One region of the Micromonospora soli genome, then DNA from elsewhere that is predicted to be linked to it. Evidence: riboswitches for the same ligand, from Rfam matches in the RefSeq annotation. Region 1 holds a riboswitch; each other region holds the start of a gene.

Region 1 (6,942 bases):
ATCGCGATCAAGACCGCCTGCGCGCAGGTCGGCGACCCGTACGTCTGGGGCGCCACCGGGCCGAACTCCTTCGACTGCTCCGGTCTCACCCAGTACGCCTACAAGGCGGCGGGCATCTACCTCACCCACTTCACGGGCGCGCAGTGGAACGAGGGCCGGGCGGTCTCCCGCGCCGACGCCCGACCAGGTGATCTGGTCTTCTTCTACAGCGACCTGCACCATGTCGGGCTCTACCTCGGCAACGGGCTGATGGTGCACGCGCCCCGGACCGGCAAACCGGTCCAGGTCGCGAAGGTGGCCTACATGCCGGTCGCCGGCTACCGCCGGGTCACCTGACCCGCCCAGAGCAGCACGAAGGCCCCCGGTCCGCGCGGACCGGGGGCCTTCGTCGTCCCGACGGGACTACTCCGGAGAGCCGACCGACGCCGGCTGGATCTGCACGTCGTCCAGATTCACGAACATCACGCGGTGGCCGAACTGGATCTGCACGTACCGGTTCTCGCCCCGGATCACGGTCCAGTCACCCGGCGAGGAGCCGTCGAAGGTGACGGCGCGGTAGTACTCGCCCGGCAGGACCCCGCCGACCGCGTACCGCTGGCCCGCGGCGAAGGTGTACTGGAGCGGGGAGATGGTCTGGTACGGCACCCCGGCCGGGTAGGCCGCCCGCTCGGGGTAGGCCCGCCCGTACACCGGGATGGTGGTCTTCCCGGGCTTGGGCGTCACCACAGAGCCCTGCGCCCACTTCGCGGTGGGCGCGGCGGCCGGGTTGTAGAACCAGGCCTTCTGGCCGAGGTACCAGATCGCCGTCCAGTCGCCCTGCACGTCCGCCAGGGCGTACGTCTGACCGGCCGAGGCGCGGGCGCCGTGGTCGGAGATGTACATGGTGTCCGGCGTGCCGTTCGGGCGCAGGCCGCGGTCGTTGACCAGCGGCGCGAGCTCGCTCGGCGCGGTGTGCAGGATGACCGAGGAAGAGCCGCGGAGCGGGCACGGCGCGGCCGGCGGCGTCGGCTTCGGCACGCCCGGCGGCTGCTGGTTGCAGCCGATGAAGGCGGGCTGGTTGGTGGCGTAGTCCGGGTCGATGGTGACCAGGCCGCTGTGCGGCGTGCCGGTGCCCTGGAACGGCGCCTTCATCAGGTCGAAGTAGTGCGACCAGTCCCAGTAGGGGCCCGGGTCCCAGTGCATGCCGGCCACGGTGCCCGCGGTGGTGCCGGGCACGTTGTCGTGGCCGAGGATGTGCTGCCGGTCCAGCGGGACCTGGAACCGCAGCGCCAGGTGGCGGACCAGCTTGGCCGAGGTGCGGTACATCGCCTCGGTGTACCAGGTGCCGTGGCCGGCGAAGCCCTCGTGCTCGATGCCGATGGACTTGGCGTTGACGTACCAGTTGCCGGCGTGCCAGCCCACGTCCTTGGCCTTGATGTGCTGGGCGATGTAGCCGTCCGCCGAGCGCAGCGTGTAGTGCCAGCCCAGGTAGGTCTTGTCCTTGACCAGGTTCACGCTGGGACCGAAGTAGCCCTCGGTGTCGTGGATGACGATGTACTCGATCTTCTGCTGGGCGGGCCGGGCGCCCAGGTCGTGGTTGCCGTAGTCGCCGGCGCCCGGGCCGTACTTCTCGTACGGCGCGGGGATCCACTCGCAGGCGACGCGGACCGGGCACTCCAGCCCGTCCGGCCGCTCGGCGCGGCGCAGCCCCAGCTTGTGCAGCCCGGACTCGTCCGGCGTCACCGCCGCGGCGGCGAGGGTCACCCGCTGCCCGTCGTCGGTGGTCCGGCTGGCGCCCTGGCCGATCTGGTCGTACACCTCGTCGGCGAAGGCCGCCGCGGCGTCCTCGGTGTCCGCGCCGGAGTAGCGGGCCACCGCGCCGTACCAGGCCGCCGGGTCGCTGCCGGCACCGACCGGCCCGCCCAGTGCCTTCTGGTACGACGCGAGCAGCGCCGCCCCGCCGCGGATGTTGGCGGTGGCGTCGCTGCGCAGCGTCTCCACCGACAGGCCGGTGAGCGCGGCGGCGGCGTCGACGGTCTGCAGGGACGCCTGGGGCAGCACGTCCCCGGACGGCGCGGCGGCGATGGCCGGGTCGACGGTGAGCGGTCGTGCGTCGTCGCCCCGCGGGTCCTCGTTCTCGTCCACGTGCGCGCTGGACGGGGTCGAGGCCACCTGCTCGGCGTCGGTCAGGTGCATCGGGCCGTAGCCGCCGCTGGTGCTGGGCTGGCCCGCGTGGGTGTCCCAGCGGGACTCCAGGTAGGAGACGCCGAGCAGGACGTTCTGCGGCACGCCGTACTCGCCGGCCGCCGCGGCGTACTGCTGCTGGCGGTCGACGGTGGGGGCGGTGATGGGTTCGGCGGCCACCGGGCCGGTGGCCGCGAGGGCAGCGGTCGCCGCGACGGCGGCGGCCAGCAGTATCCGTCTGCCCGACGGCGGGGGTGAGAGGTGCATCAAACCTCCAGACAGGGATGGGGGTCACTGCGACCCTCACCCTCACTCCGCACCCGCCCTGTGGTCAATAGCTTTCCGGATAGTGATGTGGGTTGAAAAAAATCTTCGACCGGGCTGGAGTGGCCGCGAATTCCCGTACGGAGTGTCACGGCGTCTCGGGTTGCTAATTGATAACGGCCATCTCTACTCTGGTCAATCGTCGACCGGCAGCTTCACGACCCAGCCCGGGTGGTGACGGTCCGACACCGCCGAGTCGCCTCCGGGCGAGCCGGGGACCCAGGTATCTGGGGTGAATCCGCAGCCACTGCGGTAGGGCGGCTCCCTTCCCGCCCGAACCCGTCAGCTAACCCGGTAGGCGGTCGGGAAGAAGGAGTACGGAGCCCGGTGGCACACCATGCCCCGCGGCCACCGTCGATCCGGTCGGTCGACCGGGTGACGGCTGCGCCGCGTTCACGCTGGTCCCGCTGCACCACCGCCCTCGCCGCCCTGGTCGGCACCGCCGTCATCCTGACCGGCGGCGCCACGGCGGCCCACGCCGAACCGTCGGTCGCCGAGATCGAAGCCCAGATCGACCGGGACTGGAACAAGCTCGAACCGATCATCGAGCAGGTCAACGCCACCCGCGGGGACCTCGCCGTCAAGCGCAAGCAGGCCGCGGCGCTGGCCAAGCAGATCGCCCCGCTGCAGGCCCAGGTGGACGCCGCGCTCGGCCGGGTCGGCGGGCTCGCCGCCGACGCCTACAAGGGGGACAACCTCTCCACCGTCAACGCGCTGCTGGGCAGCCGGTCGCCGGGCGAGGTGGTCGACAGCCTGGAACTGCTCGACCGCTTCGCCCACCGCCAGCAGCAGCAGGTGCAGGCCGTCGCCGACCTGCGCGACCAGCTGGCCGCGAAGAAGAAGCCGCTGGACCTGATGATCGCCAAGCTGGCCCGCACCGAGGCCCAGCTCGCGGCGCAGAAGAAGCAGATCGACGCCGAGATCGCCCGGCTCCAGAAGCTGCGGCTCAAGGTCTACGGCAACGGCGGCGGCGGCCCGCTGCGTCCCGCCCCCTGCCCCGCCGGCTACCCGGGCGGCCCCGCCGGGGTCGCGGTCAAGTTCGCCTGCGCCCAGATCGGCAAGATCTACGTCTGGGGTGCCGCCGGCCCGGACCACTACGACTGCTCCGGCCTCACCATGGCGGCCTGGGCCAAGGCCGGGGTCTCCCTGCCGCACAACGCCGCCCAGCAGCACGACGTCACCCGGCGGGTGAGCCGCAGCGAGCTGCGCGCCGGTGACCTGGTCTTCTACTACAGCGACCTGCACCACGTGGCGATGTACGTCGGTGGCGGCTGGGTGGTGCACGCCTCCCAGTCCGGCAAACCGATCACGATGAAACGCGTCGACGACGGCCAGATCAACAGCTACGGCCGCCCGGGCTGAGCGGCAAGCAGGGGCCCCTTCTTAACGCGTGAGGTAGAGGAAGGGGCCCCGCTTAACGCGCTGGCGCTGCTCAGCGGGTGGGCCAGACCCGCCAGTTCTGCCAGGAGCGGCTCGGGGTGGGGCCGCGCTGGCCCTGGTAGCGCGAGCCGTAGATCTCGGAGCCGTACGGGTGTTCGGCCGGCGAGGAGAGCCGGAAGATGCAGAGCTGCCCGATCTTCATGCCCGGCCAGAGGGTGATCGGCAGGTTCGCCACGTTGGAGAGCTCCAGCGTGACGTGTCCGGAGAAGCCGGGGTCGATGAAGCCCGCCGTCGAGTGGGTGAGCAGCCCGAGCCGGCCCAGGCTGGACTTGCCCTCCAGCCGGCCGGCGAGCTGGTCGCCGAGCGAGATCACCTCAAGCGTCGAAGCGAGCACGAACTCGCCCGGGTGCAGGACGAACGGCTCGCCCTCCGGCACCTCCACCATCGAGGTCAGGTCGTCCTGCTGGACCGCCGGGTCGATGTGCGTGTAGAGGTGGTTGTTGAAGACCCGGAAGAGCCGGTCCAGGCGTACGTCGATGCTGGACGGTTGCACCAGCGTGGGCTCGAAGGGCTCCAGAGCGAGCGTGCCTGCCTTGATCTCGGTGACCAGGTCCCGGTCGGAGAGCAGCATCGGAACACCATAGCGACCAGAACGGGTGACCTGCGTGTCGGACTACATCTTCGTACACCTGTTCGATAGAATGTCCACATGGCTTCCTGGTCCGAATTCGCCGCCGACGAGCCCCGACTCGCCGACGAGATCCGCCTTCTCCTGCAGCAGTACGGGCCGGGCTTCGGCTACCTCGCCACAGTCCGCGCCGACGGAGGTCCCCGGGTCCACCCGGTCTCTCCGGTGATCACCGACGACGGGCTCTACTGCTTCGTCATCGACTCGCCCAAGCGCCGCGACCTCGAACGCGACGGCCGCTACGCCCTGCACTCGTTCCCGCCCGAGGAGAGCGACGACGAGGCGTACGTCGCCGGTCGGGCCCGCCCGGTGAGCGACCCGGCGACCGTGGCCCGGCTGGCCGAGCTGGGCCGCGCCGCGCCGCAGGTCGACTGGCGGCTGTTCGAGTTCACCGTCGACGTGGCGATGCTCACCCGGCGTGACCAGACGACCCGGCCCGGCGCCGGCCGGCCGCAGGTAAGGGTCTGGCTCGACCCGCGGGCGACCGGCCCGACCCGCCGTACCGCCGCCGAGGTCCGGCGCGGCCGGCACGGCTTCGATACCCGCCGCCCGGCCGCCTGAGCCCACCAAAGCGCCGGTGCCGGCCCCGTCCGAGGACGGGACCGGCACCGGCGTTCCGCGTTCAGCGCGGGATGGTCATGCCGCGCGGTAGGCGTTCCACGCGGTCAGCATCCGGCTCGCCTGACCAGCGGTGAACTGGTACATGCACGAGTCGTAGGTGTAGTCCATGAAGTTGGTGATCGGGTCCAGGCCGGCCGCAGCGCAGGTGTCCCGCCCGGTGGGGCACTGGAACGCCGGCGAGCTCTCGGCGGGGGTGTCGTCGACGCTGTCGCCCGAGCCGGAGCAGCCACCCTGGAAGGTGTGGTAGAGGTTCAGCCAGTGGCCGATCTCGTGGGTGCCGGTGTCGCCCTGGTTGTAGTTGGTCGCGGTGCCACCCGGCAGCGACTCGCTCAGCGCAACCACGCCGTCCATGCTGTCGAGCTTGCGCTTCGGGAAGGTGGCCCAGCCGAGCAGGTCGTCGCTCAGCTCGCCCAGGTAGATGTTGAGGGTGCTCTTGCCGCCCTCACGCAGCGAGGACTTCATCTGCCGCTCCGCCGAGGAGCCCTGGACGATCGGGTACCACGCCGCGTTGGTGACGTGGTGCACCTTCTGGAGCTGGAAGCTGAAGGCGGTCGGGGCGCCGCCGGTGGCGCCGCTGTAGGCCTTGTTCAGCACGTCGATCTGCTGGGTGACCATCGAGTCCGGGATGTTGCCGCCGGCGCGGGTGGTGTCCCGCTGGATGACGTGCACGACGACCTGGATGGTGACGGTGGCCAGCGGAGCGGCGGCCTGGGCGCCACCCCGGAAGGCGGCCCGCTCACGCAGGGCGGCGGCGAGGTCGGCCTCGCGGTCGCGGACCTGCTGGGCGGTCAGCTCGTTTGGGTCGAGCTTGCTGCTGCCACCCTTCGCGACCCGGGCGTTCGAGTGCGCGTCGGCCGGCTCGGCGCAGGAGCCGCCCGGGGCGGCGGAGAAGGCCGACGCAGCGGGGACGACGCCAACGGCGCCGGTGCTCAGCAGCAGCGCGAGGGTCGTCGACGCGACGCCGGCGGCCCGCCGGGTCAGCAGGTTGGGACGGAGTCCCATGGGCCCACCTCTTTCTGCCGGCGCGACAGGGGGGTATGTCACGCCGAGTCGGAGAACGTTGGGGAGACGTTACAACCGATCGAAGGATTTGAAAACGACCATATGTTGCCGTGGGGAAACTTTCTGCTGCTCGGTGGGCCCGGGCCGTTGCGAGATCGTTTCGGGGCGGTTGCGGGGCGGCCGGAAGCCGCCGCAGGGGTACCTGCGTGCACGGAGGTGGTGACCTCAGGTACAGTGGTGCCGCCTGCGGGTGTAGTTCAATGGCAGAACATCAGCTTCCCAAGCTGACAGTGCGGGTTCGATTCCCGTCACCCGCTCCACACGAAAGGCCCTGATCAGGACGTCAGTCCCGGTCAGGGCCTTCGATGTTCCACGGGCCGCCAGCGCCCGATGGGCCATCCACGGGCCACTAGCCACGCTTCTCACCGGCCTTCTACTTCATCGCGGAGCACGGCCTGCGCTACCGCAAGTGGCCCGGGCGGATCACCGGTCAGGACACCACACGGACGCACGCCAGCGCGCCGAGCGGGAGAGGATCATTCAGGCCCGCGTCGAAGCGCTGCTAACGATGTTTCCCACCAGGTCGACCCACGCTCTCGAATAGCGGGGCCCACGTGAAGCGCCCGCCGCCGGTAATCTGCCTGATGAGCTGGCTGTCCGAAAAAGACGGCTTCACATAATGTGATCAATCATGGACACCGCGTCCATGTCGGTAGATCGAACACCGCATGCAGGGCACGCAATCACGCTTGCCCTGGCGAGGC
Region 2 (6,942 bases), 1.7 Mb from region 1:
GCGGTGGCCATCGGTGGCTCCCTCCCGGATCGGTTCGCGGCGCGGGCTGCTCGGCGCCCGGCACGGACGCCCGCACCACGATCCTGGCCGCACCCCGGGTGAGGTGTCCTCATCCGATCCGGGTGGGCCGGCCGGTCCGGGGAGCGCTCTCCACCGCCTCCGGGTCCGTCCGGGTCGATCTTGGATGAGTAGGCTCGGCCTCCCGGACCCGCGACGAGAGGGGTACGCCCATGCATCCGATCCGGACCGCCTACCTGACCGCCGCCCGCTCGGCGGTGACGCTGCTCGCCCACCCCGCGGTGGCCGAGCAGTGGGACGCCCCGAGCGCCCTCGCCGAGTTCCGGGTCGGCGGGCTCGCCGGCCACCTGGCGTTCCAGATCCTCGCAGTGCCGGGGGTGCTCGCCGAGCCGGTCCCGCCGGGCGAGCCGGTCGGCCTGCTCGACCACTACGCCCGGGGTACCTGGATCGGCGCACCGGTCGACGACGAGGTGAACGTGGGCATCCGCGCCTCCGGGGAGTGGATCGCCGCCGACGGCCCTGAGGCGCTGCTCGCCGCGGCCGGCGCCGCGGTCGACGAGCTGGCCGCCACGCTGCCGGCCGAGCCGGACGGCCGGGTCGTGCACCTGGCCCGGGGGCCGTGGTCGCTGGCCCTGGAGGACTACCTCACCACCCGGCTGATGGAGCTGGCCGTGCACTCCGACGACCTGGCGGTGAGCGTCGGCGTGCCCACCCCGGAGCTGCCGGCCGACGCGCTGGACCCGGTGCTGGCCCTGCTCGCCCGCCTCGCCGTACGCCGGCACGGGCAGCCGGCCGTGCTGCGGGCGCTCAGCCGGGCCGAGCGGGCGCCGGCGAACGTCACCGCGTTCTGAACCGCGCGCGGCGACGCCCCCGGTCCGGGGACGCCGCCGGGCGCGGTGCGGTCAGTCGTCCAGGCCGACCGGGGAGTCCGGGCGGTCCACGTCGACGAACTCGATCTCGTCCAGCTCGCGGACGCCGCTTCCGGCGGCCCGGGCGGCGGTGCCGGCCGCCCAGCCGAGCGCCGCCCCGGCCAGCGCCGCGGCGATCAACAGCGTCCAGGGCAGCGCCGGCCGGCGACCGGCGAGCGCGTCGAAGGCGAGGCTGGCCCGGCGGCGGGCCTCCTCGGCGGCGGAGCCGACCAGGCCGGTGGCGTCGTCGGTCAGCCCGGCGCCGTTGCGGCGGGCGGAGCGGGCGGCGTCCCGGACGCTGTCCCCGGCGGAGCTGACGGCGGAGAGCAGCTGCTCCCACGCCTGGTCCGCGATCCGCTCGGGCTTGCTCCGGCGGTCCAGCAGGGTGGTTCCGAACATGGGTGTTACCTCCTCGGGGTGCCGAAGTCCCGGGCGTCACCTCGGACTCCGGTGGCCATCCGGCGCGTGTGACGGTTCGCTCACCGGGCTGTGCCCGCCCCGGACCGGGCGCAAACCACCCCGGTGGGCCGCCCGCCCACCGCTCGGCGTACGGGGGGAGGAACCACCCGAACGCGCCGGGGTCGCCCGGCTCCGGGCCGAACAGGCGCTCGCCCGCTACCCTGGGTCGGCGGATCGGCCGGCACCCGTCGGTCGTTGCAGGTGTAGAGAGTTGTCCCGGGGAAGCAGGAATCAAAGGATCCGGATGGGGATGCCCAGGTGTGCCCAGTCCGCGAATTGCTCATCCCGAGGGGTGGCGACCGAGGGTGTCGGAGGAATACTCTCGGTCGCGGCCCGCGTACTGATGAGGCGCCCGTACGGGCGAGTGGAGGTGCTCGCGTGAGCCTGTCGATCGTGAAGTCGGTTCTGCCGGGTGGTGTCATCCAGATCGCTCCGCGGGGCGAGATCGACGTCGACACCGCGTACGAGGTGCGGGAAGCGATCGCCGAGGTGCTCGCCAAGGGCCGCCCGTCGCGGATCGAGCTGAACATGCGGCTGGTCACCTTCATCGACTCCGTCGGCATCAGCGCGATGGTGGCCGGGTTCCAGACCGCCGAGGTCAGCGGCGTCAAGCTGGTGGTCACCGAGCCGAGCCGCTTCGTCCACCGGCAGCTCTGGGTGACCGGTCTGCTCGGCCTCTTCGGCGGGCCCGATCCCTACTTCGCCGACAGCGGCTCCGAGCTGCTGCCCGGCGCCTGACCGCCTCCCTCACCCCCTTCTGCGACCCCACCCGGCCGGGGACCTTCGACCGTTGCCAGCCAGGCCCGGGTACGGGACGATCGTCCGGACCGTCGACGGCGAGGGGGTACGGCTTGCTCAGCAGCGACAGCTTCAGCTACACGGTGCAGGCCCGCTGCACCCGGGCGGAGGCGCTCGCCCTGCTCGGTGACCTGAACCGGCAGGGCGAACTGCATCCGCTGATCGTCCGCGTCCGCGAGCTGCCGCCCCGCCCCGGCGCGCTGGCCAGCTACGCGATCACCGACCGGCTGGAGCTCGGCCCGCTGCACTTCCCGGTGACCTACCAGGCGGACGTGCTGGTCGCCACCGAGGACGAGGTGGTGACCGTGGCCCGGCAGCAGCCGGCCACCACCGTGCGCAACCACACCCGGCTGCGGGAGGAGGCGGACGGCGTGGTGCGGATCGACGTCGAGATCACCCTCTCCGCCCCGGCACCGCTGTTCGGCTACGCCTTCCGGCAGGCCCGGGCGGCGCACCTCGGGCTGGCCAGCCGGCTCGGCGCGACCCTGGAGGGGCGCCCGGCCTGAGTCAGGCCCGCCGGCCGGCCGGCACCGCCGGCCGGCCCGCCGGGGCGGCCGGGCGCCGCAGCCGCCCCCACGGCTTGTAGGTGGAGAGCACGGTGGCGACGATCAGCAGGGTGCTGGAGACCGCCGGCGGGATGACCAGGTCCAGCCGGTCCCGGGCGGTGAGGTCCGGCGCCAGGTCGCCGAGCCGGCGCACGGTCGGGGTGAGCAGCAGCAGGACCAGCCCGAGCATCACGGTGGTGAGCGCGAACTTCACCAGCACCCAGCGCCAGCGCAGCAGGCCCCACGGGGTGAGCAGCGCGCTGGCCAGCCCGACCAGCCAGACCGCCAGGCTCAGCGGGGCGAAGAGCCAGGTCACCAGCAGCCCGGCGGCCGGGTAGACCAGCTCGGGGTCGGCGCCGCGCAGCCCGGCGACGCCCAGGGTGAGCAGCACCAGGTCCGCGCCGAGCCAGCCGAGCGAGGTGATCAGGTGCAGGGTCAGCAGGGCCTTGCGTCCGGTGGGCGAGAGTCGGGTCATGCCACCGATGCTGGTCCGCCGCCGGCCCGGCGTCGTGGGGCGCGCGACGACATCCGGCGTACGTCGTGGGGCGTAGGGTGGCCCGCCGCGCGGGGCGGGCCACCCCCGCCTCAGTAGACCGACAGGTGCACGTGGTTGGTGTGGTCGCTGGACGGGTCGCCGTTGCCGCCGCTGTACGCCTTCCACCCGCTGCTCGGCAGCCAGATCTGCTTGTACCAGATCACGTAGAGCACGGCGAGGGCGTCGGCGTTGCGGATGAAGTACGCCGCCAGGTTGTTGCCGTACGTCTTGTCGCCGCCGGTGGCCACGCCGCCGAAGCCGTCCTTCTGCGCCGCGAAGTCGCAGGCCCGGCCCTTCGGGTGCTCGCCCGAGCCGCTGGGCCGGTAACAGGAGACGTACCGGGTGAACCCGGCCGCCTTGGCCTGTTGCAGGGCGTGCAGGGTGCGCGGGGTGATGCAGCCGTCGGCCGGCGTCGGGTCGTTCACGCTGCACGACTCCGGCGGCCAGGAGCCGTCGGCGTTGCGCGGGGCCGGTTCGGCGTTCGCCCGGGAGGTGCCCTGCACGCTGCCGCCGGCGCTGGCCGCCTTGTTGTTCGCCACTTCCAGGGCGTGCTCCGCCTGCTGCTTGCGCTTGGCCATCACCGCGACCTGCTTGCGCTGCTCCTGGATCTCGCCGGTCAGCGCGGCCCGGGTGCGGGTGGCCCGGTCCCGGGTGTCGATGAGGTCGCGCAGCGCCCGGTCCTCGTGCGCGGCGACCTGCTGGAGCGCGGCGGCGCGGTCCATGAAGCCCTCGGGGCTGCTGCTGCCGAGCAGCGCCGCGGCGGTGCCGAGCCGTCCGGTCCGGTACGCCACACCGGCGATCTCGCCGACCTTGGCGTCGCGCGTGCCCAGCTCGGAGTTGATGGTGGCGAGCTCGGCGGTGAGCTGCTTCTGCCGGCTCACCGAGCGGTTCAGCGCGGTCCGCGCCTCCAGCCAGCCCTTGCTGGCCGCGTCGAGCTGGGCGCGCAGGGCCGGGCTGCCGCCCTCGTCGTCGCCGGGGGCGGCGGCGAGCAGGCCGGTCGGGGTGGCCGCCGAGGCGGGGGAGACCGGCGCGGTCGCGACGCCGAGGGCGAGCGTCGCGACGAGCAGGGCCGCCAACCGGGCGGCCGTCCGTCGTACAGGTGCCACTGATGGCATTCAGGTGTCCTTCCGTCAACCGCCGACCGGGTTAGCTGACGGGTTCGGGACGGAAGATCCCTACCGCTGGCGCGGATGCACCCCAGGTACGTGGTTCCCCGGCTCGCCGTGCTGCGGCGATTAGGCGACGGCCACCGCAGGCGCCGGAGGGCGCCGCCCGGCGGAGGCCGCGATCGAGCCTACCGGCGGTGCCCCGACGCGGCCCGGGTGGCGGGGACGGACAGTCGGGCCAAAACCGGCATAGGACCACAATAGTCACTCGAATTTAAGATTGTCCTAATTACCACTCGACTGACCCGCACGCCCCCGGGGACGCTCCGGGTTCGATCTGCAACGTGGCGTGGTCGATCCGGAAGTCGTCGTGCAGGGCGGCCCGGGCGGCGGCCAGCACCTCGCCGACCTCCGCGCCGGGGCGCATGGTCAGGTGGGCCGAGGCCACCTCCATCCCGGAGGTGAGCGTCCAGACGTGCAGGTCGTGCACCTCGGCCACGCCGGGCACCGCGGCCAGCCGGTCGTGCACCGCGGTCACCTGGAGGTGCTCGGGGGCGGCCTGCACCAGGATCCGCACGGCGGCCCGGCCGAGCCGCCAGGTGCGCGGCAGGATGAACAACCCGATGGCGACCGCGACCAGCGGGTCCGCCCACCACCAGTCGGTGAGCGCGATGACCAGGGCGGCGCCGATCACGCCGAGCGAGCCCAGCAGGTCGCCGAGCACCTCCAGGTACGCCCCGCGCAGGTTGATGCTCTCCTGCGCCCCGGTGCGCAGCAGCGCGAACGCGGCGAGGTTGGCGAGCAGGCCGAGCACCGCGACGGCGAGCATCGGGCCGGCGAGGACCTCGGGCGGCTCGCCGAACCGGCGTACCGCCTCGACGAGCACGTAGACGGCGACCGCGCCGAGCAGCACCGCGTTGGCGAGCGCGGCCAGCACCTCCAGCCGGTAGAGCCCGAAGGTGCGCTGCGGGTCGGTGTCGGCTCGGCGGGTGGCGGTGATCGCGGCCAGGGCCATCCCGATCCCGAGCACGTCGGTGAACATGTGCCCGGCGTCGGAGAGCAGGGCCAGCGACCCGGTGCCGAACGCGGCCACCGCCTCGACCAGCATCAGGGCGGTGAGCAGCCCGAACGCGCCCCACAGCCGGCCCCGGTGGCGCTGCGCGGCATTGGCCACCGTGCCGCTGTGGTCATGACCTGCGCCCACGCCCACACCCTCTCGTTCCCCGCCCCGGCCGAGCTCAATCTATGCTCACATCGCTATGTATGCAACTAAAACGGCGGGTGCCACCGGGCCGCCGGCAGCCGTCAGGCGACCGGATCCAGCGTGGTCAGGCGCTGGGTGGCCCGGGAGAGCGCCACGTAGAGCGTCCGCACCCCCGAGCCCGGGTCGGCCCGGATCTCGGTCGGGGCCACCAGCACCACGCCGTCGTACTCCATGCCCTTGGCCTGGAGGCTGGTCACCACCTGGAGCCGCGTGCCGCCCAGGCCGCCCAGCCAGCCGGCCACCTCGTCCCGGCGCGGCACCGGCGTGATCACCCCCACCGTGCCCTCGACCTGCGCCAGCAGCGCGCGGGCCGCCGCCTCGGTGGCCGGGGCCAGCTCGGCGGCGGGCACGGTCAGCTCGACCGGATCCACGCCGGTGGAGCGCACCGCGGTGGGCAGCGGCAGGTCCGGGTAGAGCCGGCGGATCTCCGCCGCCGCCACCGCGAAGATCTCCGCCGAGTTCCGGTAGTTGGTGGTCAGCTCGTAGCGGTACCGGCGACGCCGCCCCAACGCCTGGTCCCGGGCCCGGGTCAGCTCCTCCGGGTCGCCCGTCCAGGCGGTCTGCGCGGGGTCTCCCACCACCGTCCAGGAGGCCAGCCGGCCCCGCCGGCCGATCATCCGCCACTGCATCGGCGAGACGTCCTGCGACTCGTCGACCACGACGTGGGCGAACTCGCGGTAGTCCTCCGGCCGTTCCCGGGCGGCGGCCCGAGCCGCCCGCTGCCGGTCGGCGTACGTGCTCAGCTCCCGGACCCCTCCGGCGAGCTGGAACGGGTCGCGCTTCGGCTTCGGCCGCTGGACCGGCTTGCCGAGCAGCGCGTCCAGCTCGTCCAGCAGCGCGACGTCGGCGATCGTCAACCCCTCGGCGTCCAGGCTCCGGTACGCCTCGGTCAACAGCCGGATCTCCACCCCGGAGAGCACCCCGCCGGCGTACCGGCGCAGCCGCTCGGGGCGGGCGAGCCAGCCGAGCACGTGCCGCGGGTGCAGCCGGGGCCACCACGCCTTCAGGAACTCGCGGAACTCCGGCCGGTCGATGATCTCGTCCTCGAACGCGGGCTGCTCCGGCAGCCGGCCGACCCGCAGCGTGCGGGCCTGCGCGTACAGGGCGGCCAGGACGGCGTCGAAGGCGACCCGGCGCACCTCGTTGCGGCGCGCGCCGCGGGACAGCATCCGGTCCCGGATCGCGTCCAGCTCGGCCCGCTCCAGCCGGAGCAGCTCGCCCCGGTAGAGCAGGCGCAGCTCGGTGGGGGAGTCCGGCACCGCGTCCCGCGCCGCGCGCTCCAGCACCCGGCGCATCCGCAGCGAGCCCT
Region 3 (6,942 bases), 1.1 Mb from region 1:
CAACCTGGGGTCGACGTAGCCGACCAGCGTCTGCGCGAAGTCGGACAGGCCCTCGTTGACCCAGCTCGTCTCGAACGGGTCGGTGTAGTAGTGCGCCAGGTGCTGCCACTCGTGCGCGAAGGTCCCCTCGTACAGGTGTGGGCGGCCCGGGCGGCTGGTGCACAGGTCGGTGGTCGGGTCGTTCGGCGGGTTGGCCCCAGTGCGGTGCAGCCAGTCGAACGCGTCGATGGTCATCACGTTGCGGTCGAACAGCTCGTTGAGCTGGGCCGAGAAGAAGCCCGCAATGTAGGTCGGCGCGGCCGGGAACTGGTAGAAGTTGTCGTCCCGGACGTTGTCGACCAGCGTGACGGTCTTGTTGCCGCCGCCGGTGTAGACGCCGCCGTTGCCGCTGGCGTCCGGCCCGAGCAGGGCGTTGCTGCCGTCGCGGTCCGGCGGCCGGCTGAACGCCGCCGTCTCCTTCGGGTACATGTTGGTGTCGAACTCGTGGACGAGGTCCGCCACCTGCGCGTCGGTCACCTGGGTCGTGGAGGGGATCTGGGTGCGGCAGTCACCGGCCGGGAAGGCGATGTCGTTGGCGACCCACACCTCGATGTTGTTGCCGACGGCCCGAAGCGTGTAGTTCTTGCGGTAGTACCGGCCCTGGAAGTCGTCCAGCCCGAGCCACTGCCGGACGGTGCCGACCGGCGGAGTCGCCGCCGCCGCGGCCCTCGCCCGCGCCTGCGCGCGCGGCTGGTATCGGGCCGGCGTCTTGACCTGCTTGCCGTCCAGCGTGAAGTCCTTGCGCGTGAGCTCGCGGACGTCGCTGGGCCGATCCTTGTTCGCGGCCGGCTGGGTGGGGGCGGCCGCCGCGGCTGACGCGGGTAGGACGCCCAGGAACGGTAGGACGAGTGCGATGGCTGCTGCTGCGGCGATGCGGCTGCGTGCCATTAGCCCCCCTCGGGTGTGGTGAAGCCGGTTGACGGGGTCTGGGCCGCCATTCACCGGCACGACATTTACGTTCGTATCGGCAATGGTTGCCTTTGGCAATGGGCCTACCGCATGCTTTCCGGCCGACCATCGCGGCGACCGGATTCCTCAGGCCACGGTCCACAAAGAGGTTAGTTCCGGCGTCACCCGTCCGGTGAGCCGATACCGCCAGATGCGGTTTCGGGGCACCGCGCGGCCGGGCTCCGTCGATAGCTTCCGGTCATCCGGTCCGCAGGCGTACCACCGGGAAATCGAGCCGGACGAGGTGGAGTTGGTGGTGTTCGACGACCGCTGGCCGCGGCCGGGGGAGATGCTGGTGAGGTCATCAGCGGCCGATGCGGCCAGGGTTTGGTGGCCGCGTCGGCGGGAAGCTCGCGGATTTGCGATACGAGGAGAGGAATTCCCATGACTTCGACCCCACGTCTCGGCGGAACTTTCAGCCTGGGGGATTTCCCGGTCGCCCGGATGGGCTACGGCGCGATGCAGCTGGCCGGCCCGCACGTCTTCGGTCCACCGGCCGACCGCCCCGCTGCCGTCGCCGTGCTGCGCGAGGCCGTCGACCTGGGGATCAACCACATCGACACGGCCGACTTCTACGGCCCGTACGTCACCAACGAGATCATCAAGGAGGCGCTGCACCCCTATCCCGACGATCTTCACATCGTGACCAAGGTCGGGGCGCTGCGGGACGCCGAGGGCAACTGGCCGCAGGCCCTCGCTCCGGAGCAGCTACGCCAGGCCGTGCACGACAACCTGAATCGGCTCGGACTCGACGTGCTCGACGTGGTCAACCTGCGCGTCGGCGGGTTCGACCGCCCCACCCCCGGCTCCATCGCCGAGCCGTTCACGGTCCTCGCGGAGCTGCAGCAGCAGGGGCTGATCAAGCATCTCGGGCTCAGCACCGTCAACGCCGAGCAGGTTGCCGAGGCGCAGTCGATCGCGCCGGTCGTGTGCGTGCAGAACTTCTACAACATCGCCAACCGGGACGACGACGACCTCATCGACTCCCTCGCCACCCTGGGCATCGCCTACGTGCCCTACTTCCCGCTCGGCGGCTTCTCCCCGCTGCAGTCCGAGGAGCTGAACGCGGTCGCCGCCCGCTTCGCCGCCACCCCGCTGGCGGTCGCGCTGGCGTGGCTGCTGCATCGCTCCCCGAACATCCTGCTCATCCCCGGCACCTCGTCCGTCGCGCACCTGCGCGAGAACGTCGCCGCCGCCGCGCTGGCCCTTCCCGACGACGCGCTGACCGAACTGAACAACATCGACTGAGAGCCACCACCCCCGGTCAGCCGGGGCGGCGAGCACCGCTGTACGGCATGTTGGCCAGCTGGGCCATGCGGACCACGTCGCCGGTGTGCGGGGCGTGGACGATCAGGCCGCTGCCGACGTAGATGCCCATGTGATGGTGGTCGGAGTAGAAGAAGACGAGGTCACCCGTACGAAGGTTGGCTTTGCTCACCGCCACGCCCGAGGTCCACTGGTCACCGGTGTAATGCGCCAGCTGCACCCCGGCGGCGGCCCACGCGTACTGGGTCAGGCCGGAGCAGTCGAACGAGTCCGGGCCGTTGGCCGCCCACACGTACGGTTTGCCGATCTGCTTGCACGCCGTCTTCGCCGCGACGCCGCCGCTGCCGGTGATGGGGACGGCGGGACACTTCCCGCCGATGAACAGCGGACTGGTCCCCGTTATGGGGGAGGTGCTGCTCGACGTGGCGGCCGACTGCGCGGCGGCTGCGGCTCTGGCCGCCGCGGCCTCCGCGGCCGCCTTGGCCGCGTCCGCTGCGGCGATCTGCTTGCGGAGCGCGTCCAGCCGCTTGATCTCGGCGTCGATGGTCTTCTTGCGGGCCGCCAGTTGGGCCTGCTGGCGCTGCTGGATCGCGATCAGCGCGTCGACCTTCTCCTTGTCGGCGTCGTAGCCCGCCTGCTGGGTGGACAACTGGGTGATCTGTCGTTGCTCCGAATCTGCCACCTGATTCACGAGCGCGAGCTGATCTCCCAACGCGGTCGGCGGCGAACTGCGAGACAGCAGGGCGTTCATTGTGGAAAGTGACCGCGCCTGCTTGTAGTACCCCGACACAATCTCCTGGACCCGGGTCCGGCTGGTCTCCACCGACTTGCCCAGTGGCTCGATCTGTCGGCTGAGTTCGGCCGATCTCCGCTCGTTCGCGGTCAGTTCCGTCCGGACCTTGTTGTACTGCTCGATGACCGGTTCGAGCTTTTCGAACGCCGTTTCGATCTGCTGCTGCACGTCCGCGGCCGACGGGGCGGCGTGGGCGGGCGCGGCCGGCCCGACGGCCACCATGGCGGCCGCCGCGACGGCGAGGATTCGGGTGAACAGACGCGGTCCGGCGGGCCGGGTGCGCACGGGTGGCAACGGGTGCGGCTCCTTCCACTCGAGGCTGGCGAGCACTGCGCGCCCGCCTCGACCGCCTACCGGGTTAGCTGACGGGTTCGGGCGTGGAAGGCGCCCTACCGCGGATGCGGATTCACCCCGAAACTGCGGTGGTTCCCCGGCTCGCCGCGACGCCGGTGACGTCGGGTGATTCGGCGGTGGCCGTCCCGGGGCACTCCAGGTGGAGACCGACATCCGGAACGGACGCTGACCAACATTAGTGAGGACGGCCCGAGGAAATCAACGAGCCGTTGATGTCAATTCCCTGCGCGGTCATGCGGGCACAATGGGTGCCGGAAATGCTGTTCACCTAAGACTCCGCTAATCGAATTCTTAACCCTTCCTAATATCGACCGCGTTGTCTTTCAGAAATCAGCGGCATGTGAATCCGGGCGACTAGTCCAGCCGACGGCGGCCCAACGACTGCGGTTCCCGCCCGGCGAGCAGCCAACCGGCGGCTGCGGCGAGCACCGGTAGCCCGACAGTCGTCGCGGCCAGGTGCGCGACCGGTAGGTCGGTGAGCGCGTCGAGGTCGCGGTGCAGGACGCTGACCAACCCGAGGTACGCGCCAACGACGCCGAGGATGGCGCCGAGCAGCGCGAGCGCTCCGGCGGTCGTGGCGGTGAGCGTGCGCCGTACCCGCCTGGGGGCGCCCGTCGCGGTCAGCGTGCGCAGGTCGCCGGCCGCCTCGCCGCGGATGAGGCCGACGGTCATGGCCAGGATGCCGAGGGCGAGCAGCGCGCCGGCGGCGACGGCCCCGGTCCGCAGCGATGTGAGCGAGGCCCGCTCGTGGCGGGACTCGACGGTCAGGCCGGCGCTCGCCGCGAGGTTCTGTACGGCGGTCAGCTCCCGCTGGGTGAGCGGGTGATCCGCCTCGACGAGCCAGCCGACCCGCGCGGGCTCCCAGCCGTGGTGGGCCATCATGCTCGCGGTGACCAGCGAATTCGGCATCGAGGAGTGCCCGGTGTCCGGGAGGGCCTGGGTCTTCGGGTAGACGCGGCGTTCGGGGATGTTCACCAGTTCGAGCGCACCGGTGCGGACAGTGAGCACCTCGGTGTCGGCCGCGATCGCGGCGGCGTCGAGCCGGTAGCGCCGCAGCAGCTCCGGAGTGGCCACGTAGAGGGGGTACGACGACATCTGCTGGCCGTCGGCAACCGGCGTGCCGATCTCGACGGCCGGATGGCCGGGCTGGCCTCCGGGCTGGCCCGGCTCGGTATCCGCCGCGACCACCGCCCGGTCGAGCGGGGTCACGGTCAACGTGCCGAGGCTGCGGGCGATCGCGTCGGTCTGGGCCTGCAGGCTGGCCAGCTGCTCCGGGGTCCGTACCGGGATCACCGGGCTGGGTCGGCCGATGCGGACCAGGAGCTGGCCCTCGGCCAGATTGCCTAGCCCGGCCGAGCGCTTGGCCTGGTAATCGGCGGCGGCGGAACCGGCGACGACCGCCACCGAGATCCCCAGGGCCAGACTGATCGCGGCGAGCGCCGCGCCGGCCCGGGCCTGATAGCGGACCAGGTCGGTCAACGCCAGCCGGACGGCCACCGGCATCCCGCCGCGCGCCGCGGCCAGCAACCGGATCGCCGTCGGTCCGACGAAGAGCACCCCGACGGCCGTGGCGACGGTGCCCGTGGAGATCAGCACCGGGTTCTTCCCGCCGGACAGGACGAGGCAGGTGACGCCGGCGGCGAGCAGGACCACGGCGGCCACCGCGGTGCGCCGGGCCGGCCGGGGCCGCGGCGGCCGCGCCGACAGCGCGCTCATGATCGGGGTACGCGTGATGGCCCGCGCCGGCCACCACGCGGCGGCGGTGGCGGTCGCCACGGCCAGCACCATTCCCGCGCCGAGCGTCAGCCAGGGCAGGTCGAACCGGTCGATGCGGTGCCCGGCGGCCGTCTCCACCCGCCCGGCGACGAGCAGCCAGGCGGCGACGCCGACGGCCGTGCCGAGCACCGCCGCGATCGCGCCGACGACGGTGCCGTTGGCCAGCATCACCAGCCGCAGGTGCCGTCGGGTGGCGCCCATCGCGGCGAGCATGCCGAGTTGGCGCAGCCGGCGTTGCGCCACCACGATGAACCCGGCCGCGGCGACCAGCGACACCAGCAGCAGACCGACGGTGGCCAGCGCCAGGGTGACGGCGGCGATCATCGTACGGGTCGTGCCGGGCCGCGACTCGCGCACGAGAGGACCGTCGATCGTCGCGCGGAACCTCTCCAGGGAGTCCCGGTCCCCGGCGACAAGGACGGTGACGGTCTGCGGCGGGTCGGCGTGCGCCGGGTCCACGAGGGCGAACTCATCGGTCAGGTCCTTGGGGTTCTCCACCACCCCGACGACCAGCCGGTCGTGCCCGTCGAGGCTGACCCGCCGGCCGAGCCCGGTCCGCAACGTGCGCGCCACCGCGTCGGTGACCGCCACCTCGCCGGCCCCGGCCGGGTACCGCCCCTGCCGCACCGCCAGCATCGGTGCGCCGTACCCGCCGTCGGGATGCTGCGCCCGAACGTCGACCGGGTCGAACAGGCCGGGCACCTCCACGTAGCGGTGACCGATCGCGTCGATCGTGCCGAACCAGCTTCGGGCGGCGGCGAGCCGGGAGTCGAGCACGGCCGGGTCGGCGGCGTCGAGCCGCAGGAGGTGGTCGGCGCGCCCGAACGTCGCGTCGCTGGACGACGCCATGTTGTAGGTCGCCGAGACTGCGAAGGTGGCCCCGATGACGGCGACCGTGAGCAGCGCGAGGGTCAGCACCTGCTGGCGCCACTCGCGGCGGAACAGCCGTACCGCCCACCGGATCACGGCCCGACGGGCCGGCAGGCCGCCACCCGGGGCGCGGTGCGGCGCCGGCCGGACCATCGTCGACGTCACGACGTCACATCCCCGGCCAGCAGGGTGTCCGGGCCGATCGATGGCGCGGTCTGGTCGACGACCCGGCCGTCCCGGAGGAACACCACCCGGTCGGCCCAGGAGGCGAGCTGCGCGTCGTGGGTCACCATGACCCCGGCGATCCCGCGCTTGCAGGCCGCGCGCAGCATCCGCATGACCGCCTCGCCGTTGACCGAGTCCAGCGCGCCGGTGGGCTCGTCGGCGAGCAGCAGCCGCCGCTCGCCGACCACCGCCCGGGCGATCGCGACCCGCTGGCGTTCGCCGCCGGACAGGTCGTCGGGGAAGTGGGCGGCCCGCTCGGCCAGCCCCAACTCCTCCAGTACGCGCAGGCCCTCCGCGCGGGCGGCCCGCGCGCCGACGCCGTCGAGTTCTAGCGGCAGCGCCACATTCTCGACGGCCGACAGCCCGGCCAGCAGGTTCAGGTCCTGGAACACGAAGCCGATGGAGCGGCGCCGCATCCGGGCCCGCGCGTCGGCGGACATGGCCGACACGTCGCTGCCGCAGACCAGCACCTCGCCGTCGGTGGGCTCCTCAAGGCTGCCGGCGATCGTCAGCAGGGTGCTCTTGCCGGAGCCGCTCGGGCCCATGATGGCCACCAACTCGCCCGGGTCCACGGTGAGGTCGACCTGCCGCAGCGCGTGCACGGCGGCGTTGCCGGTGCCGTACACCTTGGACACCTGGCGCATGCTCAGCACGGCGCTCATCGGCGGGCC
Region 4 (6,942 bases), 2.1 Mb from region 1:
GGGGCTCCGGCGGTCCGCGGCGTACGAGGATCAGCGCCGCAGCATCCGGCGGACCCCGCCGCCGACGGCCTGCTTGACCCGTTCGCGCAGCTGCTGGGCCCGCAACGAGTCGACGTCGGCCCGCAGCGTCCGGTTCTGGTCCCGCAGCCACTGGATACGGGACAGCAGCTCCTCGGGCGGGGTGCCGGCGGCCGGTCGGACCGCCGGCGGGTAGACCGTCTCCCGGACCCGCTGGTCGAAGCGGCCGGCGCTGTCCCCGTCCGCGAACGAGTGGCCCAGGTCGTGCTTGGCCAGGAACGCGGTGATGGCCGCGAAGCGTGCCTGGTGGCCGTCGTTGAGGGCCGTGTAGTCGGCCTCCTCGTAGAGCTGGGCGGCGTCGACGTCGGCCGGGACGTCCCGCATCGCCCGGTGCGGGATGCCGAAGTACCGGGCCAGCTCCAGGGTGCGCGAGTCGTGCGCGAAGAGGTATCCGGGGGTGCCGGAGATCAGCGCGGTGATGGTGCCGTGGATCCGGGTCCCAAAGGCGAAGTCGAACCCGCCGAGGTAGTCCATCCACGTCCACGGGTCGACGAACATCCGCACCTTGTCCTCGACGAAGAGCGGGTGCGAGGTGTGCACGGGCATGTCGCCGCCGCGCCCCCGCTGCTCGGGGGCGTCGCCGTAGAGCAGGGTGCCGAGGGTCTTCAGGTCCTGCGGCAGGTAGCGCAGGTTGGGGTAGCGCCCGTGGTGCTGGCGGACGATCCCGGCCATCGAGGAGACGTACGGCGAGATGGTCAGCGCGATCCGGGCGTCGCCGTCCAGCGTCGGCTTCGGCTTGTCGATCCGGAAGTTGCCCCCGTGCAGGAACATCGACGGACAGCCGATCTGCTCGACCGCGGAGAAGCCGAGGGTCCGCAGGTAACTCTCGGTGATCTCGCCGCGCACCCCGATGCTGTGCGAGCGGTTCAGCACCGCCCGGCAGAAGGCGCGCACCGCATCGTCGATCGGGCGCAGGTATTCCCGGTCGCCGTCGAGGTTTGTCTGCACGCCGACGCCGAGCACCACCACGGGGATCTTCAGCCGCTCGATCAGCCGGGTCATCGGCGCCAGCCGGTGCACGAAGCTGCGGCGGAACGCGTTGGCCAGCGGGATCACGAAGACGTCGTACTTCTCGTTGATCTCGTCGGCGTCGCGCGGGCTGGCCCGGAACTGTGACGGGGTGATCTCCGCCGTCGACGTGGCGAGCAGCTTGTACGCGGCGTGGCTGAAGACCAGGTTGCCGCTGTTGTCGCCGATCCAGTTCCGTTCGAAGGTCTCCTCGGGGCTGAGGACGTCGAACGGGCCCTTGCGGGCGCGCAGTAGGATCCGCTGGTGCATCCGGGTCTCCACCTTCCGTTCCAGGCATGACAAGCCCGGTGGGAACCGGAGTGGGCCGGTGGCCGGCGCACGGTCCCCGTTCCGTGCAGGCGCCGAAATCGTAAGGCATCGACTGACGGACAGGTGTCCCGTGCGCCGGGCGGCCCGGCGGCCCGGACGGTGCCCGGTGCACCGGCGGGTAGGGTTGCCCGTCATGACCAGCGCCCCGACCGCCACCCCCGCCGTCCGGCTGCCGTCGCTGACCGGGCTGCGCTGGGTCGCCGCCCTGCTGGTCTTCGGCTTCCACGCGGGAACCATGCGGATCGTCGCCGAGCCCGACTACAGGGCGGTCGTGGATCGGCTGTTCGCCCTCGGCCTGTCCGGTGTGGAGTTCTTCTTCATCCTCAGTGGATTCGTCCTGGTCTGGTCATACCGGGACGGTGAGCGACGACGCACCTTCCTGCGGCGCCGGCTCGCCAAGATCTACCCGAACCACCTGGTGACGTTCGTCGCGGCGCTGGCCGTCGCGTTCTGGCTCGCCGACCCGGTCGCCCCGTGGGCCGCGCTCGGCAACCTCGCCCTGGTCCAGGCGTGGAATCCCACCCCGGGCTACTTCTACAGCGTCAACACGGTGAGCTGGTCGCTCTCCTGCGAGCTGGCCTTCTACCTCTGCCTGCCGCTGGTGCTGCCCGCGCTGCGCCGGGCCCGGACCGGCGTGCTCCGCGCGGTGCTGATCGCCGCGCCGCTGCTCATCCTGGCCCTCTGGCCCGGCCAGCGGCTGGTGCCCGAGGAGAGCCGCTGGTGGTTCACCCAGATCTTCCCGGTGGTCCGGTCGCTGGAGTTCTGGATGGGCGTGGCCGCGGCCGAGCTGATGCGCCGGGGACGCTGGCGCGGGCCCGGGCTGACCGTGGCCAGCCTGCTCTTCGTCGCCACCTGGGTGGTCGCCGCGCAGTGGGTCCGCGCCGAGCTCTGGGCGGCCCTGCTCGCGGTGGCGTACCTGCTGGTGATCACCGCCGCCGCGGACGCCGACGTGCGCGGCCTACCCACGCCGTGGCGGTCCCGGCCGATGGTCTGGCTCGGTGAGGTGTCGTTCGCCTTCTACCTGGTGCACGTCCTGGTGATGCAGACCGTGCTGCGCCTCACCGGGCACTGGGGTGCGGGGCTGCCCGGCGGCTGGGGCCCGCTCGCGGTACTCGGCTTCCTGCTGGCCAACCTGCTGCTCGCCGCCGCCCTGCACCGCTGGGTGGAGACGCCGATGATGCGCCTGCTCGGGCCGCCGCGCCGGGCCCGCGTCCCGGCCGCCTCCGCCGCGCCGGCGCCCGCCGTGCCGGCCCCGCGGTCGGCCCCTGCCGGGCCGGTCGAGGCCCGCCCCACCCCGGGCCGGCCGGTCGCGTACGCCGGACGGCGCGACCCGGGCTGAGCCACGCCCGACCCGGCCGGCGCGCCGGGAACTCCCGTTCCGAACTCTGTCCACCCTGGTCGGTGCCCCGGTCCGAGCCCTGGCGACACGCCCGGGACGATGCGGCGCGCGGGTCTCGACGGTAGGTTTGGCACGTGCTTCCGATCGCGCTCACCTGTCCCCTGTGGTGGGTGGCGCGCTGGACGGCCCGCATGCTGGCCAGCCTGGCCGTGGTGGTCGCCTGCTCGCTCGGCGCGGCCACGTTGCCGGTCGGGGTGGCCGCGCAGGCCGCTGCCGCCCAGGCCGCTCCCGGCCCGGTCGACACCTGGACGGTCCGCGCCGGTTCCCCCGACCGCGCCCTCGGCTTCGTCCCCACCGGTTCGCCCGACACGGTGACCGGTGCCGCGGCGCGGGCCGGGGCGGCAACCGCCGACGTCGACCCGGGAACGGCGGCCGACCGGCCGGTCGTGCCGGCTCCGGCGGCACCGCGGCCGGCCGGGGTCGCCCCGCCGGAGCGATACCCCCTCCCGGTCGGGCTGGTGCCCGCGACCGTCGGCTCCCGGGCCCCGCCCGCCCGCTGACTTCGGGGCGGCCCGGCCCGCCCTCGCCGCACCACCGAACCTCACCCCCGCACGCGCCCGACGGCGGCCCGGCGGCGCCCGCCCCGGTTCGCGCCCCGCCCCGCCGGCCGTGCGGACCTCTCCGCCACGACGTTTCCCGTGAGGTGCCGACCATGGAGAAGACCGTTCTCCACCACTTCCTGACCGAGGTCCCCGAAGCCACCGCCATCTGGTCCGCCCTGCTCCTGCTCGCCCTCGGGCTGCTCGCCGCGCTGGTCGCCCGACCGGAGCGGGACGCCCCGCCCGACCCGGCCCCCGATCCGACCGCCGAGCGGGCGGCCCGCCTCGCCGACCTGTCCCGCTACGCCGACGAGGTGGCGGTGGCCGCCGACGGGGCCGCGCAGACCGCCCGGCGCCGGCGCGAGCAGTGGCTCGCCACCCAGGACGAGGCCGATCGGGCCTGGCGGGCGTACGACGAGGCCGACGGGGCCGCCCGCCGCGTCGCCGGCGCCGCCGCGCTGCCTCCGCCGCGGACGCCCCGGACACCCGCCGAGTACGCGGCCCGGGAGCGCTGGCTGCACCACGCCGCGATGGCGGCGCACTGGCGGGGCGAGTTGACCGCCCGGCAGCTCGCCGACGTGCTGGCGCACCGCAACGGGTGGGACCCGCGCCGGCACCCGGCCGAGCAGGAGATCGTGCTGGCCCGGGCGGTACGCGACGGCCGGCGCGCCGGCTGGCGGGCCGCCGCCGAGCGGGAGCAGCGGGCCTGGCGGGACGCCGAACTGGCCGCCGAGGCGGCCCGCGCCCTGGCCGCCGAGGCGTACGCGGCCGCCGCGGCGCTGCGCCCCGGCCCCGCCCCGGCCCGCCCCGCCGAGCCGGCGACCCAGCCCCTCGCCCCGGTGCCGGCCGGCCCGCGGGCGGCGCCGACGGCGCGGTGGCGGCCGGCGCGCGTGGGCTGAATCGTTACCCGAATGCGGTGAGCCCGGTCACGGCCGGACGGAAACGGTCATCGGGATCAGGTCGGGCGATCGACCCCCGCAATTCCGGGTCGGTCGCCACCCGATGTCCGATTGTCGCCCGACGGTTCCGGGATAACTGGTCGTCCCATTGAGTAACGTCAGTGATCGACTGTTCCGGTCAGAGTAACGATGTTCGAGGTTTACGCAGGTGGGGGCGCTTGGCTTGCGGCGTACCCACCGGTAGTGTCGGCGCGTCCGGTGCGGTTTTCGATCGCAAGTGGCGACGCCGTGCCGACCCGCCTAATCGTGATCTCACGAACCGGGGACCCAGGGCAACACCGGGGTGAATCCGCGAGCCACGGCCCGCGGTAGGGCGTACTTCCCGCCCGAATCCGTCAGCTAACCCGGTAGGCGGCCACGGAAGGAGTTCCATTCCTCGTGCGAACCACCCCCCGACACTCCCCCCGCCTCCACGGCATCGCGGTGCCGGCGCTCGCCTGACCGGCGACTCCTGGCACCGTCCCCCAGCCCGGCCCGCCGGGCGCTCCCATCCCCGCGGCCACCCGCTCCCCGCAACGCGCGTGAACTCCTCCGCGTGTCGGGCCGGCGTGTGCCGCTCAGGCCCCCCGTGGAGGAACACGTGAAGCACCGAATGAAGCGTCAGCTGCGGCGTGTCGTGACCGAGCGCCCGGCCCGGATCGTCGCCGGCTCGGCCGCGGCGCTCGTGCTCGCCGGCGGCGTCGGCGCGGCGATCGCCGCCACCGACGGCAGCACCCCGGTCCGCCAGGAGAACGCGGCCGCCGTCGCCGAGCTGGCCCCGCGCCTCGGTGACGTCGCCACCCGCGGCGAGGCCCGGGTCGCCGCCCCGTCGCCGTCCGCCTCGCCGAGCGCGTCGCCGTCGGCGTCCGCGTCGGCCAGGGCCAAGGCCTCCGCCGACCCGGACACCACCCGCAAGGCGAAGCCGAAGCCGCCGTCGACCAAGGTCCTCGACTACACCTACGAGGCGCAGAACCAGTTCTGGAACTGCGGCCCGGCCGCGGTGCGCAACGCGCTCAGCGCGAGCGGCGTCGAGACCACCCAGGAAGCGATGGCGGTCCCGCTCGGCACCACCGAGAACGGCACCAACTCCGCCGAGGACACCACCCGGGGCCTGAACCAGATGGTCAAGGGCAACCCGTACAAGACCCACATGTTCGGCGGCTCGGCGAGCCCGGCGGAGATGGACCAGCTCCAGGCGGACGTGGTCAAGGCGATCACCGACGGTCGGGGCGTGGTGGTCAACGTGGCCGGCGACGCCACCGACACCGACGGCGGCTGGCACTCGTTCCCGGGCGGCCACTACATCGCCGTCATCGGCTACAAGAACGACGGCCGGACCGTGCGGATCGCCGACTCGGCGAACCCGGCGCTGCCCGAGTACTGGATCAGCACCATCGACCTGGCGAACTGGGCGGGCACCCGCGGCTACTCCGCCTGATCGCACCCTTCCCCGTCGGGCCCCGGCTTCCTGAGCCGGGGCCCGACGTCGTCTGTCGGACTCCCGCCGCTGCCGGTCTCGCGCGCCGTGTCCGCCGGGTGGCACACTGCGCCGTATGGGCGATGCGACAGGTATCCGCCATCTGCTGCTCCTCCACGGCATGGGAGCCACCGGCGAGGTGTGGCTGCCGTGGGCGCCGCTGCTGGAGCGCCGCTGGCCGGGGCGCTGGCTCGCCCCCGACCTCGCCGGCCACGGCTGGTCGCCGCCGCTGCCGGCGTACTCCTTCGAGGCCCTCGCGAGCCGGGTTGTGGCGAGCCTCGGTCCGGTGGCCGAGCGGCTCGGCCCCCGGGACCGCCTCGTCGTGCTCGGCCACTCGCTCGGCGGCGTGGTGGCGCTGGCCCTCGCCGCGCGGGCCCGGCGCCTACCGGTGGACGCGGTGGTCGGGCTCGGCATCAAGGCCGCCTGGTCCCCGGCCGAGCTGGACAAGGCCCGGGAGCTGGCCCAGCGGCCGGTGACCTGGTTCAGCAGCCGGGACGAGGCCGCCCGCCGCTACCTGCGGGTCGCCGGGCTGGCCGGGCTGTTCGCCCCGGACCACCCGGTGGTCGACGCGGGGCTGCGCCGCGAGGACGGCCGCTGGCGGCTGGCCATGGACCCGGCCGCGTTCGCGGTGGGGGAGCCACGGCTGCCCGCGCTGCTCGCCGCGACGGACGTGCCGGTGCTGCTGGCCCGCGGCGAGCAGGACCCGATGGTCTCCGACGCGCAGCTCAAGGAGCTCGGCGTGCCGGTGACCAGCCTGCCGGGGCTCGGCCACAACGCACACGTCGAGGATCCGGAGGCGGTGCTCGCCCTGCTCGACCCGTACCTGTGACGGCTCAGGCGGTGGGGGAGAGCGGCGAGCCGTCCGGCGCCGGCGCTTCGGCGGCGCGCGGCGCGGGCCGGTTCCACTCCGGTTCCAGCTCCCGGCGGGCGGCGTCGAGGAACGCCTCGGCGTACGACTCGGCGGGGAAGTCACCCAGGTAGCGGCTGCGGGTCGCCCAGCGGTCCGCCGCCTTCGGGTCGGTGTCGAGCAGCTCGGTGAGCACCTCGTCCACGTTGGACATGTCGCGGCGCAGCACGTAGCCGGAACCGGCGAGGGGGAACCGCGTCACGAAGTCCGCGCCGTCGGCGCCCATGTCGGTCACCGCGTACGGCTTGCCCGAGTAGAGGTAGTCG

What was found. Region 1 has a riboswitch for cyclic di-AMP ahead of Q2K19_RS10785 (C40 family peptidase). Riboswitches for the same ligand answer to the same signal wherever they lie in the genome.
Region 2: another riboswitch for cyclic di-AMP. It lies ahead of Q2K19_RS18775 (coiled-coil domain-containing protein); the one in region 1 lies ahead of Q2K19_RS10785 (C40 family peptidase).
Region 3: another riboswitch for cyclic di-AMP. It lies ahead of Q2K19_RS05225 (C40 family peptidase); the one in region 1 lies ahead of Q2K19_RS10785 (C40 family peptidase).
Region 4: another riboswitch for cyclic di-AMP. It lies ahead of Q2K19_RS00920 (C39 family peptidase); the one in region 1 lies ahead of Q2K19_RS10785 (C40 family peptidase).

The regions. Positions count from the first base shown of each region.
Region 1 is NZ_CP130427.1:2,251,527-2,258,468, reverse strand. Features, by position in the region: gene Q2K19_RS10795 (C40 family peptidase) at 1-336, shown strand, start outside; gene Q2K19_RS10790 (N-acetylmuramoyl-L-alanine amidase) at 403-2,430, opposite strand; cyclic di-AMP (ydaO/yuaA leader) riboswitch at 2,667-2,802, shown strand; gene Q2K19_RS10785 (C40 family peptidase) at 2,815-3,849, shown strand; gene dcd (dCTP deaminase) at 3,920-4,498, opposite strand; gene Q2K19_RS10775 (pyridoxamine 5'-phosphate oxidase family protein) at 4,577-5,116, shown strand; gene Q2K19_RS10770 (zinc metalloprotease) at 5,192-6,178, opposite strand; tRNA gene Q2K19_RS10765 (tRNA-Gly) at 6,425-6,498, shown strand.
Region 2 is NZ_CP130427.1:3,905,440-3,912,381, forward strand. Features, by position in the region: gene Q2K19_RS18745 (BON domain-containing protein) at 1-11, opposite strand, end outside; gene Q2K19_RS18750 (maleylpyruvate isomerase N-terminal domain-containing protein) at 231-869, shown strand; gene Q2K19_RS18755 (hypothetical protein) at 921-1,325, opposite strand; gene Q2K19_RS18760 (STAS domain-containing protein) at 1,764-2,123, shown strand; gene Q2K19_RS18765 (SRPBCC family protein) at 2,237-2,689, shown strand; gene Q2K19_RS18770 (hypothetical protein) at 2,691-3,203, opposite strand; gene Q2K19_RS18775 (coiled-coil domain-containing protein) at 3,314-4,378, opposite strand; cyclic di-AMP (ydaO/yuaA leader) riboswitch at 4,384-4,515, opposite strand; gene Q2K19_RS18780 (cation diffusion facilitator family transporter) at 4,659-5,573, opposite strand; gene Q2K19_RS18785 (HelD family protein) at 5,675-6,942, opposite strand, start outside.
Region 3 is NZ_CP130427.1:1,102,463-1,109,404, reverse strand. Features, by position in the region: gene Q2K19_RS05235 (choice-of-anchor J domain-containing protein) at 1-927, opposite strand, end outside; gene Q2K19_RS05230 (oxidoreductase) at 1,372-2,235, shown strand; gene Q2K19_RS05225 (C40 family peptidase) at 2,252-3,214, opposite strand; cyclic di-AMP (ydaO/yuaA leader) riboswitch at 3,379-3,526, opposite strand; gene Q2K19_RS05220 (FtsX-like permease family protein) at 3,755-6,211, opposite strand; gene Q2K19_RS05215 (ABC transporter ATP-binding protein) at 6,208-6,933, opposite strand; gene Q2K19_RS05210 (PadR family transcriptional regulator) at 6,930-6,942, opposite strand, start outside.
Region 4 is NZ_CP130427.1:195,499-202,440, reverse strand. Features, by position in the region: gene Q2K19_RS00940 (polysaccharide pyruvyl transferase family protein) at 31-1,356, opposite strand; gene Q2K19_RS00935 (acyltransferase family protein) at 1,550-2,755, shown strand; gene Q2K19_RS00930 (hypothetical protein) at 2,890-3,315, shown strand; gene Q2K19_RS00925 (hypothetical protein) at 3,468-4,253, shown strand; cyclic di-AMP (ydaO/yuaA leader) riboswitch at 4,541-4,682, shown strand; gene Q2K19_RS00920 (C39 family peptidase) at 4,882-5,730, shown strand; gene Q2K19_RS00915 (alpha/beta fold hydrolase) at 5,846-6,598, shown strand; gene Q2K19_RS00910 (CDP-glycerol glycerophosphotransferase family protein) at 6,603-6,942, opposite strand, start outside.